DNA from 3 places in the Enterobacter sp. RIT637 genome. Region 2 is predicted to be linked to each of the others. Evidence: predicted binding sites of a transcription regulator. Region 2 holds the regulator's gene; each other region holds the start of a gene.

Region 1 (7,124 bases), on a different contig from region 2:
TGGCCAAAGCGATCGCGAAACTGCGCGTTATCGAGTTGACCAAAAAAGCGATGTAACACCGGCTTGAAAAGCTCAAAAGCCAGTCTGGATACCAGGCTGGCTTTTTTTTTGCCTTAATTCATGATGAAAAAGATGTAGAATTTTAAGCATCAAACGTTTTTACTTCTCACTCAAACTACCGTCAGGATGCGTATGTCAAACAGTGCGATGAGCGTGGTGATCCTTGCCGCTGGCAAAGGTACCCGCATGTATTCCGATCTGCCTAAAGTGCTTCACACGCTGGCAGGAAAGCCAATGGTGCAGCATGTTATTGATGCAGCAAATGAATTGGGCGCTCGTCAGGTAAACCTGGTCTATGGCCACGGTGGCGATTTGCTGAAAAAGACGCTGTGTGACGACAAACTCAACTGGGTGCTTCAGGCTGAACAGTTGGGTACAGGTCATGCGATGCAGCAGGCGGCTCCGTTCTTTGCCGATGACGAAGACATCCTGATGCTGTACGGCGACGTCCCGCTGATCTCCGTTGAAACCCTGACCCGCCTGCGTGAAGCTAAACCGCAGGGCGGTATCGGCCTTCTCACCGTCGTACTGGACGACCCGAGCGGCTATGGCCGCATCACCCGTGAAAATGGCAAGGTGACCGGCATCGTTGAACACAAAGATGCCAGCGAAGAACAGCGCCAGATCCCGGAAATTAACACCGGTATCCTGATTGCCAACGGCGCGGATCTGAAGCGCTGGCTGTCTCAGCTCAACAACAACAATGCGCAGGGTGAATACTACATCACCGACATCATTGCGATGGCGTATCACGAAGGGCGTGAAATTGCCGCCGTTCATCCGGCGCGCATCAGCGAAACGGACGGCGTGAACAACCGTCTGCAGCTTTCCCGTCTTGAGCGTATTTATCAGTCCGAGCAGGCTGAAAAGCTGCTTCTTGCGGGCGTGATGCTTCGCGATCCGGCACGTTTCGATCTGCGCGGCACCTTGTCGCACGGGCGTGACGTTGAGATTGATACTAACGTTATTGTTGAAGGCAACGTCACGCTGGGCAACCGCGTCAAAATCGGCACCGGCTGCGTGATTAAAAACAGCGTTATCGGTGACGACTGCGAAATCAGCCCGTACAGCGTGGTGGAAGATGCCCGTCTGGATGTGGCTTGTACCATCGGCCCGTTTGCACGCCTGCGTCCGGGAGCAGAACTGCTGGAAGGCGCTCACGTGGGTAACTTCGTGGAAATAAAAAAAGCGCGTCTGGGTAAAGGCTCGAAAGCCGGTCATCTGACCTATCTGGGCGATGCGGAAATTGGCGACAACGTGAACATCGGCGCAGGCACCATTACCTGCAACTATGACGGTGCCAACAAGTTTAAAACCATCATCGGTGATGACGTGTTTGTGGGCTCTGATACCCAGCTGGTGGCGCCTGTTACCGTGGGTAACGGCGTGACCATTGCCGCCGGAACGACCGTTACGCGCGATGTGGCCGCGAACGAGCTGGTGTTAAGCCGCGTTCCGCAGGTCAGCAAGCAGGGCTGGAAACGCCCGGTGAAGAAAAAGTAACAACAAGGCGGATGGCGCTACGCTTACCCGCCCTACGATTGAGTATGCCTGATAAGGCGTAGCCGTCATCAGGCAAACCCGGGAGAGGAGATAAATATATATCTCCCCCCACAAGCAGTACCCATAAAAATAACCCCACTCTCTACAAGGCTCGGGGTGCCCGGAAAGGGCAAATACAGGTCAGCGACAACGCATGGCATAACGCCATAATCAGGAAATCTAACTATGTGTGGAATTGTTGGCGCAGTTGCGCAGCGTGATATTGCTGAAATCCTTCTCGAAGGTTTACGTCGTCTGGAATACCGTGGTTACGACTCAGCCGGTCTGGCTGTCGTCGATGCAGAAGGTCATATGACCCGTCTGCGTCGTCTCGGTAAAGTGCAGATGCTGGCCCAGGCCGCGGAAGAACATCCGCTGCACGGTGGTACCGGTATTGCGCACACCCGCTGGGCGACGCACGGCGAACCGTCTGAAGGTAACGCGCACCCGCATGTGTCTGAACACATCGTGGTCGTGCACAACGGCATTATCGAAAACCACGAACCGCTGCGCGAAGAACTGAAAGCGCGCGGCTACACCTTCGTCTCTGAAACTGATACCGAAGTGATTGCTCACCTGGTGCACTGGGAGCTGGAGCAGGGCGGCACGCTGCGCGAAGCGGTACTGCGCACCATTCCTCAGCTGCGCGGCGCCTACGGTACGGTGATCATGGATTCCCGCGACCCGTCCACGCTGCTGGCCGCGCGTTCCGGTAGCCCGATGGTTATCGGTCTGGGCATGGGCGAAAACTTCATCGCTTCTGACCAGCTGGCGCTCCTGCCGGTTACCCGTCGCTTTATCTTCCTCGAAGAGGGTGATATCGCAGAAGTGACCCGTCGCAGCGTGACCGTATTCGATACCAAAGGCGAGCAGGTGAAGCGTCAGGAGATCGAATCAAACCTGCAGTACGACGCGGGCGACAAAGGCGCTTACCGTCACTACATGCAGAAAGAGATCTACGAGCAGCCAAACGCCATCAAAAACACCCTGACCGGGCGCATCAGCCACGGTGAAGTGGATCTGAGCGAGCTGGGCGCAAACGCGAACGAACTGCTCGGCAAAGTTGAGCATATTCAGATCGTGGCCTGCGGCACCTCCTACAACTCCGGTATGGTCTCTCGCTACTGGTTTGAATCCCTGGCGGGCGTACCGTGCGACGTGGAAATCGCGTCTGAGTTCCGCTACCGCAAATCCGCGGTGCGCCGTAACAGCCTGATGATCACCCTTTCCCAGTCCGGCGAAACGGCGGATACGCTGGCAGCGCTGCGTCTGTCTAAAGAGCTCGGTTACCTGGGTTCGCTGGCCATCTGTAACGTCCCAGGCTCATCGCTGGTGCGTGAGTCCGATCTGGCGCTGATGACCAAAGCGGGTACCGAAATCGGCGTGGCCTCCACCAAAGCCTTTACCACTCAGCTCACCGTTCTGCTGATGCTGGTGGCGAAGCTGGCGCGTCTGAAAGGCGAAGATGCCTCCGTTGAGCACGACATCGTTCACGGCCTGCAGGCGCTGCCGAGCCGTATTGAGCAGATGCTGTCTCAGGACAAACGCATTGAAGCGCTGGCGGAAGATTTCTCTGACAAACATCACGCCCTGTTCCTGGGGCGTGGCGATCAGTATCCGATTGCGCTGGAAGGCGCGCTGAAGCTGAAAGAGATCTCGTACATCCACGCTGAAGCCTACGCGGCGGGCGAGCTGAAACACGGCCCGCTGGCGCTGATTGATGCAGATATGCCGGTTATCGTTGTGGCACCTAACAACGAACTGCTGGAAAAACTGAAATCCAACATCGAAGAAGTGCGCGCCCGCGGCGGCGTACTGTACGTCTTCGCTGATAAAGATGCCGGTTTCGCCAGCAGCGACAATATGCACATCATCGAGATGCCGCATGTAGAAGAGGTGATCGCACCGATCTTCTACACCGTTCCGCTGCAGCTTCTGGCTTATCACGTGGCGCTGATCAAAGGCACCGACGTTGACCAGCCGCGTAACCTGGCGAAATCCGTCACCGTAGAATAATCCCTTCAGACTCCACCTTCGGGTGGAGTTTTTTTATGACAATCTGTCATTTTCAGCTATTTTTTCAGTGTCACATAAAGAAAATATTACTGAAAATAGCATGTCACATTCCTCTTTAAGTCCCTGATAAACATATAAAGTTTTACGTAATTTTAAGTGAAATTTTCGTTGTCATAAAACTGTCATAATTCGTACATTTATCTGTCACCTGTTTGTCCTATTTTGCTCATCGTAGCCACTTAAACAATGATTTACGAAATCCTTGCAGGAGACATTATGAAAGTTATGCGTACCACTGTCGCAACTGTTGTCGCCGCGACCTTATCTATGAGCGCTTTCTCTGCATTCGCAGCAGCAAGCCTGACTGGTGCTGGTGCAACCTTCCCTGCGCCGGTGTATGCCAAATGGGCAGATACCTACCAGAAAGAAACCGGTAACAAGGTTAACTATCAGGGTATCGGCTCCTCCGGTGGCGTAAAACAAATTACCGCTAATACCGTTGATTTCGGCGCGTCAGATGCCCCACTGTCTGATGAAAAACTGAATCAGGAAGGCCTGTTCCAGTTCCCGACCGTGATCGGCGGCGTTGTGCTGGCCGTTAACATCCCTGGCCTGAAATCAGGCGAGCTGGTGCTGGACGGCAAAACCCTGGGTGACATCTACCTGGGCAAAATCAAAAAATGGGATGACGAAGCCATCACCAAGCTGAACCCGGGCATTAAGCTGCCTTCGCAGAATATCGCTGTGGTTCGTCGCGCTGACGGTTCCGGCACGTCCTTCGTGTTCACCAGCTATCTGGCGAAAGTGAACGAAGAGTGGAAATCTAAAGTCGGCTCCGGCTCTACCGTTAACTGGCCAACCGGTCTGGGCGGTAAAGGTAACGACGGTATCGCCGCGTTCGTACAGCGTCTGCCAGGCTCCATCGGTTACGTAGAATACGCTTACGCTAAGCAGAACAACCTGGCTTACACCAAACTGGTTTCAGCTGACGGTAAACCGGTTAGCCCGACCGAAGAGAACTTTGCTAACGCCGCAAAAGGCGCTGACTGGAGCAAATCCTTCGCGCAGGACCTGACTAACCAGAAAGGCGACAGCGCGTGGCCAATCACCTCTACGACGTTCATTCTGATTCACAAAGATCAGAAGAAACCAGAGCAGGGCACCGAAGTGCTGAAGTTCTTTGACTGGGCATACAAAAATGGTGGCAAACAGGCTAACGATCTGGATTACGCCAGCCTGCCAGACAGCGTGGTTGAGCAGATTCGTGCTGCATGGAAAACCAACGTGAAAGACAGCAGCGGTAAAGCGCTGTACTAACAGGATATATTTAACGAAGATGGCGGGTGGCGCTGCGCTTACCCGCCCTACGGTTTAATCTGTAGGCCCGGTAAGCGTCAGCGTCACCGGGCATATTCGTAAAAACGTCTCAACAGAAGAGTGATTTATGGCTGCAACCAAGCCTGCATTTAACCCTCCGGGTAAAAAAGGTGACATGATTTTCAGCGCGCTGGTCAAACTGGCTGCGCTGATTGTGCTATTGCTGCTGGGCGGCATTATCGTGTCTCTGATTTTCTCCTCCTGGCCGAGCATCCAGAAATTTGGGTTCTCCTTCCTGTGGACCAAAGATTGGGACGCGCCGAACGATGTCTACGGTGCCCTGGTGCCGATTTACGGGACGCTGGTGACCTCGTTCATTGCCCTGCTGATTGCGGTTCCGGTGAGCTTTGGTATTGCCCTGTTCCTGACGGAGCTGGCACCCGGCTGGCTGCGACGCCCGCTCGGTATTGCTATCGAACTGCTGGCGGCCATTCCAAGTATCGTTTACGGCATGTGGGGTCTGTTCATCTTTGCTCCGCTGTTCGCCACGTACTTCCAGGAGCCGGTCGGTAACGTGCTTTCCGCCATTCCGTTTGTGGGGGCCCTGTTCTCTGGCCCGGCTTTCGGTATCGGCATTCTGGCGGCGGGTGTGATCCTCGCCATCATGATTATTCCTTACATTGCGGCGGTCATGCGCGATGTCTTCGAACAAACGCCGGTGATGATGAAAGAGTCGGCCTACGGCATCGGCTGCACCACCTGGGAAGTTATCTGGCGTATTGTCCTTCCGTTCACCAAAAATGGGGTGATCGGGGGCGTGATGCTGGGCTTAGGTCGTGCGCTGGGTGAAACCATGGCGGTCACCTTTATCATCGGTAATACCTACCAGCTCGACAGCGCGTCGCTCTATATGCCGGGTAACAGTATTACCTCTGCGCTGGCAAACGAATTTGCGGAAGCGGAATCCGGGCTGCACGTTGCGGCGCTGATGGAGCTGGGTCTGATTCTGTTTGTTATCACCTTCATTGTTCTGGCGATTTCCAAGCTGATGATTATGCGTCTCGCTAAAAATGAGGGAGCACGCTAATGGCCACTCTCGAAATGCAAGCTACCGCTGAACTGGCGGAATCCCGCCGCAAAATGCAGGCCAGACGCCGCATAAAAAACCGCATTGCGTTAACGCTCTCGATGGCGACGATGGCATTCGGCCTGTTCTGGCTGGTGTGGATCCTCTTCTCGACGGTCGTTCGTGGAATTGACGGTATGTCGCTGGCGCTGTTCACCGAGATGACGCCTCCGCCAAACACGGCGGGTGGTGGTCTGGCGAACGCCCTGGCGGGCAGCGGCCTGCTGATTCTCTGGGCGACGGTCTTCGGCACGCCGCTGGGCATCATGGCAGGCATCTACCTGGCCGAATACGGTCGTAAATCCTGGCTGGCGGAAGTGATTCGCTTCATCAACGACATTCTGCTGTCCGCGCCGTCTATCGTGGTGGGTCTGTTCGTCTACACCGTCGTGGTGGCGCAGATGGAACACTTCTCCGGCTGGGCGGGTGTGATCGCGCTGGCGCTGCTGCAGGTGCCTATCGTTATTCGTACCACCGAGAACATGCTGAAACTGGTGCCGGACAGCCTGCGTGAAGCGGCTTACGCGCTGGGTACGCCGAAATGGAAGATGATCTCCGCGATTACGCTGAAAGCCTCTATCTCCGGGATCATGACCGGTATCCTGCTGGCGATTGCGCGTATTGCAGGTGAAACGGCACCGCTGCTGTTTACATCCCTCTCCAACCAGTTCTGGAGCACGGACATGATGCAGCCGATCGCCAACCTGCCGGTGACGATCTTTAAATTTGCGATGAGCCCATTCGCGGAGTGGCAGCAGCTGGCCTGGGCCGGGGTGCTGATTATTACCCTTTGCGTACTGTTGCTGAACATTCTGGCGCGCGTCATTTTCGCGAAGAAGAAACACGGTTAAATTTTTACGGCGCGGCACATCGCGGCGCCGAATGAGGAAATGAGTCAATGAGTATGGTTGATACTGCCCCGGGTAAGATTCAGGTTCGTGATTTGAACTTCTACTACGGCAAATTCCATGCCCTGAAGAACATCAACCTGGATATCGCGAAGAACCAGGTCACGGCATTTATCGGTCCGTCCGGCTGTGGAAAATCCACGCTGCTGCGTACC
Region 2 (7,124 bases):
GTCAGGCGATCTTTTTGGCAATTAATCGTTCCGGAATAACAAAGCTGAAGCGGGTTCCTTTGCCCAGCGTACTTTGAATATCAAGACGGCTTTCATGATGATGCACCGCGTGCTTCACAATTGCCAGCCCCAGGCCGCTTCCCCCGGTCTGCCGTGAACGCGCTTTATCCACACGGTAGAATCGCTCGGTCAGACGCGGTATATGCTCAGGGGCAATCCCCGGCCCGTTGTCCTCAACGCTAAACTCAGCGCCCGCGGTTACACGCTGCCAGCGCACCACTATATGGGTCCCTTCCGGCGTATGATTCACCGCGTTATACACCAGGTTGGAAATGGCACTGCGCAGTTCATCTTCACTGCCAAGCACCTTCAGGGTGCCGTCGACCTCAAAGCTAATCTGATGTTTTTTATGGCTTAACGTTTGCGCTTCGCGCTCCACCACCCGCAGCATCATCGGCACATCGATGGTGTCATTCAGCGCCAGTGAAGGTGCGGCTTCAATCTTCGAGAGCGTCAGCAGCTGCTTCACCAGGCCTTCCATACGGTGCGTTTGCTCGCGCATGGTGTGCAGCGCTTTTTCACGCGGCGCACCTTCGAGCGTTTGCTCCTGCATCATCTCCAGGTAGCCCTGAAGCACGGTCAACGGGGTGCGTAATTCGTGGCTCACGTTCGCGAAGAAGTTGCGTCTCGCCCCTTCCAGCTGGTGCATCTGGGTGACATCCCGCGCCACCATCAGCCACTGCCGATCGCTGTAGGGCATCACGCGGATTTCCAGATGACGCCCGTTGTTGAGCCTCAGATTATGCGGCCCCGTAAAATCACGCTTTTTCAGATACAGCGTGAACTCCGGATAACGCAGCAGGTTAAGAATGTTTTGCCCGTTATCGTCCGGCCAGCGCAGGCCCAGCAGCTGTTGCGCCAGGCCGTTACACCAGAAAATCGTGCCTTCTTCAGTGGTCAGAATGACGGCATCCGGCAGCGACTCCGCGCCGCTGCGAAAGCGTTTGATTAAGCTTCCCAGCTCGCGACGTCGCTTTTTATTGCGCATCTGCATCTGGTGCAGACCATACAGCAGCGGTTCCCAGCTGCCGCTTCCCGGCGGAGGGGTCATGCTTCTGTCCACCCACAGCCACCAGGAAAGGCGCAGTAAGTTCCAGAAATGCCAGATTAATAACCCGGTCACTGCCGCCAGCAAAAACCACGGCAGATGCCCAACGATGGCCCCCAGAATGAAGGCCGGAATACAGCATAAGATCAGTTCAAAGACGAGCCTTTTCCATGACAGACGTTCCAGCACGCGTCACACTCCTGTCACTGTTCAGAAACGGGTCGAAAAACGATAACCCGTACCGCGGACCGTCTGAACCATGCGATCGTGACCGCTCAGCTCCAGCGCTTTACGCAGGCGGCGAATATGCACATCAACCGTCCGGTCTTCCACATACACGTTAGTTCCCCAGACGTTATTCAGCAACTGCTCGCGGCTGTAGACGCGTTCCGGGTGGGTCATAAAGAAGTGCAGGAGTTTAAATTCGGTAGGTCCCATGTCGAGGGGATTTTCGCCGGTCATCACGCGGTGTGACGTTGGGTCAAGGCTGAGGCCCTGCATCTCAATCACCTCTTCCACCGCCATCGGCGAAATGCGGCGCATGACGGCTTTGATGCGTGCCACCAGCTCTTTCGGGGAGAACGGCTTGGTGATGTAATCGTCCGCGCCGGTTTCCAGACCGCGCACGCGATCCTCTTCTTCACCGCGCGCCGTCAGCATGACAACCGGAATATCGCGGGTCATCGCTTCACGTTTAAGATGTTTGATAAACTGCAGGCCAGATCCGCCAGGCAACATCCAGTCAAGCAGAATCAGATCGGGCCAGGGTTCATTCAGCTGGTTCACCGCGCTGTCATAATCTTCCGCTTCAACCGGCTGGAAGCCATTTTGTTCGAGCACGAAGCACACCATTTCACGAATTGGAGCTTCATCTTCTACGACCAGAATACGTCTCGCCATACTTTGCCCTGTCTTATCTTATTTAAGTTACAAGTTTGTAATGCGGCGTCATTATGCGTCAGATTTATGACAGATTTATGAAAAACCTTACCACCATAAATGGCAAACTGTTGTTTTATTACAGCGGTTATTTTCCACTCCCTGAGAGTTTATAATCGCCATCAACTCTTTTCGCCACGGATCAGCTATGCGCATACTTCACACTTCAGACTGGCATCTGGGTCAAAACTTTTACAGCAAAAGCCGGGCGGCGGAACACGAAGCCTTCCTGAACTGGCTGCTGGAGACGGCACAATCGCATGACGTGGATGCGATTATTGTCGCGGGTGACATCTTCGATACCGGTTCTCCACCGAGCTATGCGCGTGAGCTCTATAACCGTTTCGTGGTGAACCTGCAGCAGACCGGCTGTCATCTGGTGATTGTTGCCGGAAACCACGACTCTGTGGCCACGCTAAATGAATCCCGCGATATTCTGGCGTTTCTCAATACCACCGTGGTGGCCAGCGCCGGGCATGCCCCGCAGATCCTGAAAAAACGTGACGGCACGCCGGGAGCGGTGCTGTGCCCCATTCCATTTTTACGTCCGCGCGATATCGTGCAGAGCCAGGCGGGACTTTCCGGCGGCGAAAAGCAACAGCATTTATTACAGGCTATCACTGATTATTATCACCAGCAGCATACCGATGCCTGCGCCCTGCGCGGCGAAACGGCAATCCCGGTGATAGCAACCGGGCATCTCACCACCGTGGGTGCCAGTAAAAGTGACGCCGTACGTGACATCTATATCGGCACGCTGGATGCCTTCCCGGCGCAGAACTTCCCGCCAGCCGACTACATCGCGCTCGGGCACATTCACCGCGCGCAGATCGTCGGCGGCTGCGAGCATATCCGCTACTGCGGCTCGCCCATTTCGCTCAGCTTCGATGAAACAGGCAAGGCCAAATCCGTGCATCTTGTCAGTTTTACCGACGGTAAACTCAGCGCTGTCGAGACGCTGGACGTGCCCGTTACCCAACCGCTGGCAGTGCTAAAAGGCGATCTGGCGGCCATCGCTGAACGGCTTGAGCAGTGGCGTGGCGTCGAGCAGGTTCCGCCCGTCTGGCTGGATATCGAAATCACCACCGATGACTACCTGCACGATATGCAGCGTAAAATTCAGGCGCTGACGGAAGATTTGCCCGTCGAAGTCTTACTGGTACGCCGCAGCCGCGAGCAGCGCGAGAAAATTCTGTTAAGTGCGCAGCGTGAAACGCTCAGTGAACTGCGGGTGGAAGAGGTGTTTGAGCGTCGGTTGTCTCAGGAAGAGATTGACGACGCGAAGCGCGCAAGGCTCAACGAGCTGTTTACGCATACCTTGCATGCGCTTAACGATGAGGGAGAAAACGCATGAAAATTCTCAGCCTGCGCCTGAAAAACCTGAATTCCCTCAAGGGCGAGTGGAAAATCGACTTTACCGCTGAGCCGTTTGCCAGCAACGGGCTATTTGCCATTACCGGTGCCACCGGTGCCGGGAAAACCACCCTGCTCGACGCCATCTGCCTGGCGCTTTACCACGAAACGCCACGACTGCAAAAGGTCTCACAGGCGCAAAACGACCTGATGACGCGCGACACCGCCGAGTGCCTGGCGGAAGTGGAGTTCGAGGTAAAAGGTACTGCCTATCGCGCCTTCTGGAGCCAGAACCGTGCGCGCAATCAGCCTGACGGGAACCTGCAGGCCCCGCGCGTGGAGCTGGCTCGCTGTGAGGACGGCAAAATCCTCGCCGACAAAGTGACGGATAAACTGGAACAAACGGCAGCGCTTACCGGGCTGGACTACGGCCGTTTTACCCGCTCGATGCTGCTCTCTCAGGGACAGTTTGCCGCCTTCCTTAACGCTAAACCGAGCGATCGCGCGGAGCTGCTGGAGGAACTTACCGGCACGGAAATTTACGGCCAGATTTCCGCCATGGTCTTTGAAAAGCACAAAGCCGCGCGCAGCGCGCTTGAGATGTGCGAAGCGCAAGCTGCGGGCGTTGTCCTGTTGAGCGAAGAACAGCAGCAGCAGTTGCAGCAAAGTTTGCAGGCACTTACTGACGAAGAGAAAACCCTGCTGGCGCAGCAGCAGAACCACCAGAAAGAATTTCAGTGGCTTACGCGCAGCGAGGAGCTTATCCGCGAACAGCAGCGCGCCACGACCTTACAGCAGCAGACGCAACAGGCGCTGGCCGATGCGGCGCCCGATCTGGCAAAGCTCCAGCTCGCGCAACCCGCGTCCCAGCTCCGCCCGCTGTGGGAACATCAGCAAGAACAGGCATCACGCCTGGCGCAAACGAAGCAGCGTATTGTTGAAGTAAATACTCGCTTACTGGAAAAAACCGCCTTGCGCTCGCGGATCCGCAACGGCGCTTTACGTACTCATACGCAGCTACAGACCGAGCTGACGGCACTGGCACAGTGGCTGACAGAGCATGATCGGTACCGCCTGTGGGGCCAGGAAATTGCTGGCTGGCGGGCTCACTTCTCTCAGCTTAATCGCGATAAAAATCAGCTGACTACGCTTGCTGCGCGCATCGCTGAATTACGCCATAAGCTGACGGGGCTGCCAGAAAGTTCCCTCACGCTGACGGCTGACGAGGTTGCAATGGCGATGGAGCAGCGGGCGCAAACCCGGTCTACGCGCCAGCGCCTGACCGCTCTCCATGCCCGCTATCAACCGCTGCAAAAACGCCAGCGCCAGAACGCCGAAAGCGTGCAAAAAGCACAGGCCGGGCTGGTCGCGCTTAACGAAACGCTGGCGCAGCGCCGCCAGCAGTATAAAGAAAAAAACCAGCATTATCTGGATGTTGAAACACTCTGCAGGCAGGAAGAGAAAATCAAAAGCCTTGAGTCGGAGCGCGCTCAACTCCAGGCCGGGCTGCCTTGCCCGCTGTGCGGCTCCACTACCCATCCGGCCGTGACGGCTTACCAGGCGCTGGAACTCAGTGAAAATCAACGCCGACGCGACCAGTTAGCAAAAGAGGTCGCCGCACTCAAAGACGAAGGTTTGTTAGTTCTCGGCCAGGTTAACGCCCTGTCACAGCAGATCCAACGCGAGACAGACGAAGCGCAGGCGCTCTCTCAGGAAGAGCAAACGCTCACTAAAGAGTGGCTGGCGGTGTGTGCCTCTCTGAATATTACGCTGAACATTCAAGAGGATATTGCCCCGTGGATGAGCGAGCAGGAGCACTACGAGCAACAGCTTTATCAACTCAGCCAGCGCTTAACCCTCCAAACCCAGCTTAGCCAGCAGGAAGAACAGGAGCGTCAGTACCAGCAGCAGCTGGCGGCGACGCGTCAGGCAGTGGAAACGTCCCTGCATACGCTGTCGCTGGGCATTCCGGATGCAGGTACTGAATCCGTCTGGCTCGCCTCACGCGAAAGCGAATACGCGCAGTGGCAGGAGAAACAGGCTCAGCATGGCGCGACGCAGGAACGTATTAACGCCCTGACGCCGCTGCTCGACACCCTTCCGGCAACGGAGGCCACGGAAGCTGAAACGGCGATCCCTGCGAACTGGCGCGAAATTCATGACGAATGCGTGTCGCTGCAAAGTCAGCTTACCGCGCAACAGCAGCAGGAGGCGCTGGAGAACGAACGTTTGCAGCAGTCACAGGCGCAATTCGCCGCGGCGCTGGCCGCAAGTTGTTTTGAGGATCAAGACGCGTTCCTTTCTGCGCTGCTGGATGCCGACACCGTTCAACGTCTTGAGCAGCTAAAGCAGACGCTGGAAAACCAGGTACAGCAGGCGACAGCGCTCTCCGCGCAAGCGACCCGGCAGCGCCAGGAACATCAGTCGCTGCGCCCGGAAGGGCTGGACGCCGATGTTCAAACATTGCAAACGCAACTGCAGCAACTGGCACATCAGCTTCGAGTGAATACCACGCACCAGGGTGAGATCCGCCAGCAGCTCAAGCAGGACAGCGATAACCGTCTGCACCAGCAGGCGCTTATGCGGCAAATAGAAGAGGCTGCACGCCTGGCGGACGACTGGGGCTACCTGAATTCCCTGATTGGCTCCAGCACCGGCGACCGATTCCGTAAATTCGCTCAGGGGCTGACGCTGGATAATCTGGTCTGGCTCGCGAATCAGCAGCTTAATCGCCTGCACGGACGCTATCTGCTTCAGCGCAAAGTCAGCGATGCGCTGGAGCTGGAAGTGGTCGATACCTGGCAGGCGGACGCGGTGCGCGATACCCGTACCCTGTCCGGCGGAGAAAGCTTCCTGGTGAGCCTGGCGCTGGCCCTGGCGCTGTCGGATTTAGTGAGTCACAAGACACGGATCGATTCCCTCTTCCTTGATGAAGGGTTCGGCACGCTGGACAGCGAAACGCTGGATACCGCGCTGGATGCGCTCGACGCGCTGAACGCCACCGGCAAAACCATCGGCGTGATCAGCCACGTTGAGGCGATGAAAGAGCGCATTCCGGTGCAGATTAAGGTGAAGAAGATTAACGGGCTGGGGTATAGCAGGCTGGATAAGGTGTTTGCGGTAGAATAAATGGGTGGATGGTGCGGTCTGGTGCCCTCACCCTGGCCCTCTCCCTGTGGGAGAGGGTACAAACATCAAAAACGGCAACGCAAGTTGCCGTTTTGCATTTATTCTGGCCACAGCCACGCCGCGCCGCGCACGCCGCTGGAGTCACCATGCACCGCTTTGCGGATCGGGGTTTCGCACTCGCCGCCGAAGACCCACTGTTTCACCAGGTTCGGCACCGTGGCGTACAGCCGGTCAACGTTGCTCATGCCGCCGCCGAGCACAATCACGTCCGGATCAAGAATATTCACCACGTGCGCCAGGGATTTCGCCAGCCGCATTTCATACCGGCTAAGGGCCAGCTCGGCAACCGGATCCTGTTCTTCGACCAGACGCATAATCTCATTTCCCTTCAGCGGCTGTCCGCTCAGGCGATGGTAGTCCGTGGCAAAGCCCGTACCGGAAATAAAGGTTTCGATACAGCCCTGCTTTCCGCAGTAGCACGGCACCTCAGCGCGGTATTTAAGCTCATCTTCATCCATCCACGGCAGCGGGTTATGTCCCCACTCGCCTGCCGTGCCGTTGCCGCCGATATGGGCGCGCCCGCCGAATGCCACGC
Region 3 (7,124 bases), on a different contig from region 2:
AAACCCGTCCATGCCGTCGCGCTCGGCGTGATCGAGCAGCACGATGCCCCGGCTGACGTTGCGCCCGCTCGGGTCGTTGTCGCTGGCGACCAGCGGACGCACGCCCGCGTAGGCGCGCAGAATACGCGTCTGGGCCATCACCGGGGCCAGTTTTTCCCCTTCGCGCAGCAGGATATCGACCTCTTCGGCGGTCACGCGGTTGTAGTCAATCTCGCTGTAGTCCACGTGGGTTGAGGTGGTACCGATTAACGAAATGGTATCGCCCGGGACGAGGATATCGGCGTCGGACGGTTTGCGGCAGCGGTTGATCACGTGGTTATTGATGCGGTGGTCTAGAATTAGCAGCGAGCCTTTCGCCGGGAACATGCGTACCGACAGGTCGGCGTATTCCGCAATGCGTTGCCCCCAGATCCCCGCCGCGTTAACCACCACGGCGGCATACAGTTCGCTGTGTTCGTTGTACTGCGTATCAAGGATCCGCACGCCGCAGATGCGATTTCCCTCGCGGATAAGCCCGGTCACTTCGTGCCCGGTCAGAACGTGCGCGCCATGCTCGCGGGCGTCCAGCATGTTGGCGGCGGTCAGGCGGAAGGGGTCAACGGTGCCGTCAGGCACTTTCACCGCGCCAATAAGCGCCGGGTTAACCGACGGTTCCAGCCGCCGCGCCAGCGCCGGGTCTATGGCCTCAGCCTGAATGCCCGCTGCGGTACAGGCGGTAATAAAGGTCTTCTGAAAGGCGAGGTCATCTTCAGGAAGGGTAATAAAGAGGCCGTCGGTCGGCTCAATGCAGTGGCGGGCGATACGCTTGAGGATCTGGTTTTCAGCAATACATTCGCGCGCGGATTCACCGTCGGTCACCGCGTACCGCGCGCCGCTGTGCAGCAGGCCGTGGTTACGCCCGGTAGCGCCTGTGGCAATGTCATGACGCTCCAGAAGCGTGACGCTGAGGCCGCGCAGGGCGCAGTCGCGTGCGATCCCGGCGCCGGTTGCGCCACCGCCAATGATTATCACATCGCTATAACGAGGATCGTGAATGGTCATTGTTTACCCTCTATGTTCGTTTTTTTATCATTTAGCCATATCAATCGTGTGGTTTGTTTGATTTCGAACATAAACGCGCGAAATTCGAAAGTGAAACGTGATTTCATGCGCTTTTTTGCGCATTCTGTCATATTTCTGTAACAATCTGTGCGTTGATTCACAGTAACAATCACCGTGATTTCTTAACATCCCCGCCACTGGAAATCAGGTGCGAGCCACCTGCCCATTCAATTCAAGGCCACGGAGGCTGTCATGCTCAGTATCTTCAAACCTGCGCCGCATCGGGCGCGTCTGCCAGAGGCAGAAATTGATCCGCTTTACCGCCGTCTGCGTTGGCAAATTTTCCTGGGGATCTTCTTCGGGTACGCGGCGTACTACCTTGTGCGTAAAAACTTTGCGCTCGCCATGCCGTATCTGGTGGAGCAGGGCTTCTCCCGCGGCGATCTGGGGTTCGCGCTGTCGGGGATCTCCATCGCCTACGGTTTTTCCAAATTCATCATGGGCTCGGTGTCAGATCGCTCGAATCCGCGCGTGTTCCTGCCTGCCGGTCTGATTCTGGCGGCCGCGGTGATGTTGTTCATGGGCTTTGTGCCGTGGGCGACGTCCAGTATTGCGATTATGTTCGTGCTGCTGTTCCTCTGCGGCTGGTTCCAGGGGATGGGGTGGCCGCCGTGCGGACGTACCATGGTGCACTGGTGGTCGCAGAAAGAGCGCGGCGGTATCGTGTCGGTGTGGAACTGCGCGCATAACGTCGGTGGCGGGCTTCCGCCACTACTGTTCCTGCTGGGGATGGCCTGGTTTAACGACTGGAAAGCCGCGCTGTATATGCCCGCCTTTGGCGCCATCGTCGTGGCGATTATCGCTTTCGCGCTGATGCGCGACACGCCGCAGTCCTGTGGCCTGCCGCCGATTGAAGAGTACAAAAACGACTATCCGGATGATTACAGCAAGGAGCACGAAGAAGAGCTGACGGCAAAGCAGATCTTCATGAAGTACGTCCTGCCGAACAAGCTGCTGTGGTACATCGCGGTGGCGAACGTGTTTGTTTACCTGCTGCGCTACGGCATCCTCGACTGGTCGCCAACCTACCTGAAAGAGGTGAAACACTTCGCGCTGGATAAATCCTCCTGGGCCTATTTCCTGTATGAATATGCCGGGATCCCGGGCACGCTGCTCTGCGGCTGGATGTCGGACAAGGTGTTTAAAGGCAACCGCGGCGCGACGGGCGTGTTCTTTATGACCCTGGTCACCATCGCGACCGTCGTTTACTGGCTCAACCCGCCGGGCAACCCATCAGTAGATATGGCCTGCATGATCGTTATCGGCTTCCTGATTTACGGTCCGGTAATGCTGATCGGTCTGCACGCGCTGGAGCTGGCACCGAAAAAAGCGGCAGGCACGGCGGCAGGCTTTACCGGTCTGTTCGGCTATCTGGGCGGTTCGGTCGCGGCGAGCGCCATCGTGGGCTACACCGTTGACTTCTTCGGCTGGGACGGCGGCTTTATGGTGATGATTGGCGGCAGCGTGCTGGCGGTACTGCTGCTGATTGTTGTGATGATCGGCGAGAAACGTCACCACGCGGAAGTGCTGGCGCGTCGTCAATAAGGAGCATTGCGATGAAATTAACTCAACTTGCAGCCGGCCTGCTGCTGGCGGGCCTGATGACAGGCTCCGCGCTGGCGGCCGATAAAATTGTTATCGCCCACCGCGGTGCCAGCGGCTATCTGCCGGAGCATACGCTTCCGGCGAAAGCGATGGCCTATGCCCAGGGTGCGGACTACCTGGAGCAGGATCTGGTGATGACGAAGGACGACCAACTGGTCGTCCTGCATGACCACTATCTGGACCGCGTGACGGACGTGGCGGAGCGTTTCCCGGACCGCGCGCGAAAAGATGGCCGCTACTACGCCATTGATTTCACCCTGGCGGAGATCCGTTCCCTGAAGTTTACCGAAGGCTTTGAGATTGAAAACGGCAAGAAGGTGCAGGTCTATCCGGGACGTTTCCCGATGGGCAAATCTGACTTCCGCATTCATACCTTCCAGGAAGAGATTGAGTTTGTTCAGGGGCTGAACCACTCAACCGGGAAAAATATCGGTATCTATCCGGAGATCAAAGCCCCGTGGTTCCACCATCAGGAAGGGAAGGACATTGCCGCGAAGACGCTGGAGGTGCTGAAACAGTACGGCTACACCAGCAAGAAGGACAAAGTCTACCTGCAGTGTTTTGACGCCGCCGAGCTGAAGCGCATCAAAACCGAGCTGGAGCCGAAGATGGGGATGGATCTCAATCTGGTACAGCTGATTGCCTATACCGACTGGAACGAAACCCAGGAGAAGCAGCCGGACGGGAAGTGGGTGAACTACAGCTACGACTGGATGTTCAAGCCGGGCGCGATGAAGCAGATTGCGCAGTACGCCGACGGCGTTGGGCCGGATTACCATATGCTGGTGGCGGAAGGCTCAACGCCGGGCCACGTGAAGCTGACGGCGATGGTGAAAGAAGCGCACGCCAGCAAGATGCAGGTGCATCCGTATACGGTGCGTGCAGACCAGCTGCCGGAGTATGCCACGGACGTGAATCAGCTTTATGAGGTGTTGTATAACCAGGCGGGTGTGGACGGGCTGTTTACGGATTTCCCGGATAAAGCGGTCGAATTCATTCACCGGAAGTAGGTTTGGTAGGTCGGGTAAGGCGAAGCCGCCACCCGACAATCAGGCTCTGCGGCCTGATGCCCTCACCCTAACCCTCTCCCACCGGGAGAGGGGATAAGGACAACATCACATCTCGATCTCTATATCGCCTTTCGCCCGGCAACAGCAGGGCAAAATTTCCCCTTCGTTGATAAAGGCCAGCGGTTCGGTCAGCCAGTCCACCTGGCCTGTGACCAGACGGCAGCGGCAGGAGCCGCAATAGCCTTCACGACACTGGTACTCTACCTCCACCTGATGTGCTTCAAGCGCCACCAGCAGGGAAGGGTGCTCTTCCTGACACAGCACTTCTGTGCCAGAAAGGCTCAGCGTTACACGGCTCATCAGAGCTGGAAGTCGCTCAGGTCGTCGGTGTTGACTTCAGAATCAATCTGACCGACCAGATAAGAGCTCACTTCCACTTCCTGCGGCGCAACCTGCACGTTATCGGACACCAGCCAGGTGTTGATCCACGGGATTGGGTTAGAGCGCGTCTGGAACGGCAGGTCGAGGCCGACCGCCTGCATGCGGATGTTGGTGATGTACTCAACGTACTGGCACAGGATGTCTTTGTTCAGGCCAATCATGGAGCCATCGCGGAACAGGTAGTCTGCCCACTCTTTCTCCTGCTGGGCCGCCAGCACGAACAGGTCGTAGCACTCCTGCTTGCACTCTTCGGCAATCGCAGCCATTTCCGGGTCGTCCGCGCCGCTGCGCAGCAGGTTCAGCATGTGCTGGGTGCCGGTCAGATGCAGGGCTTCGTCACGGGCGATCAGGCGGATGATTTTGGCGTTGCCTTCCATCAGCTTGCGCTCGGCAAAGGCGAAGGAGCAGGCGAAGCTCACGTAGAAGCGGATCGCTTCCAGCGCGTTAACGCTCATCAGGCACAGGTACAGCTGCTTTTTCAGCGTGCGCAGGTTAACGGTAATGGTTTTACCGTTCACGTTGTGGGTGCCTTCGCCCAGCAGATGCCAGTAGCTGGTCATCTCGATCAGCTCGTCGTAGTAGTGCGCAATGCCTTCCGCGCGCTTCTGGATCTGCTCGTTGGTGACGATATCGTCAAACACCACCGCCGGATCGTTCACGATGTTGCGGATAATGTGGGTGTAAGAGCGGGAGTGGATCGTCTCGGAGAACGCCCAGGTTTCCACCCATGTTTCCAGCTCAGGAATCGAGATCAGCGGCAGCAGCGCCACGTTTGGGCTACGGCCCTGAATGGAGTCCAGCAGCGTCTGGTATTTCAGATTGCTGAGGAAGATATGTTTTTCGTGATCCGGCAACGCCTGAAAATCGATGCGGTCGCGGGAAACGTCCACTTCTTCCGGGCGCCAGAAGAAGGAAAGTTGCTTTTCAATCAGCTTTTCGAAGATGTCATATTTTTGCTGATCGTAGCGTGCCACGTTGACCGGCTGGCCGAAGAACATCGGCTCTTTGAGCTGGTCGTTTTTCGTCTGTGAAAAGGTGGTGTATGCCATGAATGTGTCCTGTGGTGTTATTTCCCCCTCACCCCGGCCCTCTCCCACAGGGAGAGGGGGAAAGAGTTCCCTCTCCCTGTGGGAGAGGGTTAGGGTGAGGGGATTTATTAAATCTTACATGCGCCGCTTTCGCAGCCATCGTCCTGAATTGACGGGGCCATGTCGTCCTGCGCGTCTTCCGCACCGTCACGGGTGTTGTGATAGTACAGCGTTTTTACGCCAAACTTATACGCGGTCAGCAGGTCTTTCAGCAGCTGCTGCATCGGAACCTTGCCGGACGGGAAGCGCGTCGGGTCATAGTTGGTATTGGCAGAGATCGACTGGTCGATAAACTTCTGCATGATACCCACCAGCTGCAGGTAGCCGTCGTTGTTTGGCATTTCCCACAGCAGCTCGTAGTTATTACCCAGCGTTTCGTAGTCCGGAACGACCTGACGCAGCACGCCGTCTTTCGACGCTTTAATGCTGACGTGGCCGCGCGGCGGTTCAATGCCGTTGGTGGCGTTAGAGATCTGCGACGAGGTCTCGGACGGCATCAGGGCAGAAAGCGTGGAGTTACGCAGGCCGTGGGTCTTGATGGACTCACGCAGGCCTTCCCAGTCGAGGTGCAGCGGCTCGCTGACGATCGCATCCAGGTCTTTCTTGTAGGTGTCGATTGGCAGAATGCCTTTCGCATAGGTGGTTTCGTTGAACCACGGGCATGCGCCTTGCTCTTTCGCCAGCTCGTTGGAGGCTTTCATCAGGTAGTACTGAATAGCTTCAAACGTCTGGTGCGTCAGGTTGTTAGCGCTGCCGTCGGAGTAACGCTTGCCGTTTTTCGCCAGCCAGTACGCGAAGTTGATCACGCCGATACCCAGGGTACGACGGCCCATTGCACCGCGTTTAGCGGCCGGGATTGGGTAATCCTGGTAGTCCAGCAGGGCGTCGAGCGCGCGAACTGCCAGCACGGCCAGCTCTTCCAGCTCGTCCAGGGTCTTAATCGCACCCAGGTTGAACGCGGACAGCGTACACAGCGCGATTTCGCCGTTTTCGTCGTTCACGTCTTCCAGCGGTTTGGTTGGCAGGGCGATCTCCAGGCACAGGTTAGACTGGCGCACTGGGGCAACGACCGGATCAAACGGGCTGTGGGTATTGCAGTGGTCCACGTTCTGGATGTAGATACGGCCGGTAGAGGCACGCTCCTGCATCATCAGGGAGAACAGATCTACCGCCTTCACGCGCTGCTTGCGGATGCTGTCGTCTTTTTCATACTTGGTGTACAGACGCTCGAACTCGTCCTGATCGGCGAAGAACGCGTCGTACAGGCCCGGAACGTCGGACGGGCTGAACAGGGTGATGTCTTCACCTTTCAGCAGACGGGTGTACATCAGCTTGTTGATCTGCACGCCGTAGTCCATGTGACGCACGCGGTTGCCTTCCACGCCGCGGTTGTTCTTCAGAACCAGCAGGCTTTCCACTTCCAGGTGCCACATTGGGTAGAACAGGGTCGCAGCACCGCCGCGCACGCCGCCCTGAGAGCAGGATTTTACTGCCGTCTGGAAGTGCTTATAGAACGGGATACAGCCGGTGTGGAACGCTTCACCGCCGCGAATCGGGCTGCCCAGCGCACGGATGCGACCAGCATTGATGCCGATACCGGCGCGCTGGGAAACGTATTTCACGATGGCGCTGGAAGTAGCGTTGATGGAATCCAGGCTGTCACCACACTCGATCAGTACGCAGGAGCTGAACTGACGGGTTGGGGTACGCACGCCGGACATGATTGGCGTCGGCAGCGAAATCTTGAACGTGGAGACCGCATCGTAGAAACGCTTCACGTAAGAGAGGCGGGTCTCACGCGGGTAGTTAGAGAACAGGCAGGCGGCCACCAGAATATAGAGGAACTGGGCGCTCTCGTAGATTTCGCCCGTCACACGGT

What was found. The regulator PhoB, encoded in region 2, activates phosphate uptake and scavenging genes when phosphate is short. The targets are predictions, from matches to a motif close to CTGTCATAAAACTGNCNNAT.
Region 1: pstS (phosphate ABC transporter substrate-binding protein PstS) is a predicted target of PhoB. The motif match lies at 3,787-3,806, and genes of this name have one in related genera.
Region 3: glpT (glycerol-3-phosphate transporter) is a predicted target of PhoB. The motif match lies at 1,166-1,185, and genes of this name have one in related genera.

What each region holds. Positions count from the first base shown of each region.
Region 1 is NZ_JAIHAZ010000024.1:26,197-33,320, forward strand. It holds gene K5E19_RS21975 (F0F1 ATP synthase subunit epsilon) at 1-56, shown strand, start outside; gene glmU (bifunctional UDP-N-acetylglucosamine diphosphorylase/glucosamine-1-phosphate N-acetyltransferase GlmU) at 193-1,563, shown strand; gene glmS (glutamine--fructose-6-phosphate transaminase (isomerizing)) at 1,789-3,618, shown strand; gene pstS (phosphate ABC transporter substrate-binding protein PstS) at 3,895-4,935, shown strand; gene pstC (phosphate ABC transporter permease PstC) at 5,063-6,022, shown strand; gene pstA (phosphate ABC transporter permease PstA) at 6,022-6,912, shown strand; gene pstB (phosphate ABC transporter ATP-binding protein PstB) at 6,960-7,124, shown strand, end outside.
Region 2 is NZ_JAIHAZ010000014.1:5,532-12,655, forward strand. It holds gene phoR (phosphate regulon sensor histidine kinase PhoR) at 2-1,297, opposite strand; gene phoB (phosphate response regulator transcription factor PhoB) at 1,319-2,008, opposite strand; gene sbcD (exonuclease subunit SbcD) at 2,196-3,401, shown strand; gene sbcC (exonuclease subunit SbcC) at 3,398-6,529, shown strand; gene mak (fructokinase) at 6,628-7,124, opposite strand, start outside.
Region 3 is NZ_JAIHAZ010000020.1:63,917-71,040, reverse strand. It holds gene glpA (anaerobic glycerol-3-phosphate dehydrogenase subunit A) at 1-1,041, opposite strand, end outside; gene glpT (glycerol-3-phosphate transporter) at 1,294-2,646, shown strand; gene glpQ (glycerophosphodiester phosphodiesterase) at 2,658-3,716, shown strand; gene yfaE (class I ribonucleotide reductase maintenance protein YfaE) at 3,822-4,076, opposite strand; gene nrdB (class Ia ribonucleoside-diphosphate reductase subunit beta) at 4,076-5,206, opposite strand; gene nrdA (class 1a ribonucleoside-diphosphate reductase subunit alpha) at 5,314-7,124, opposite strand, start outside.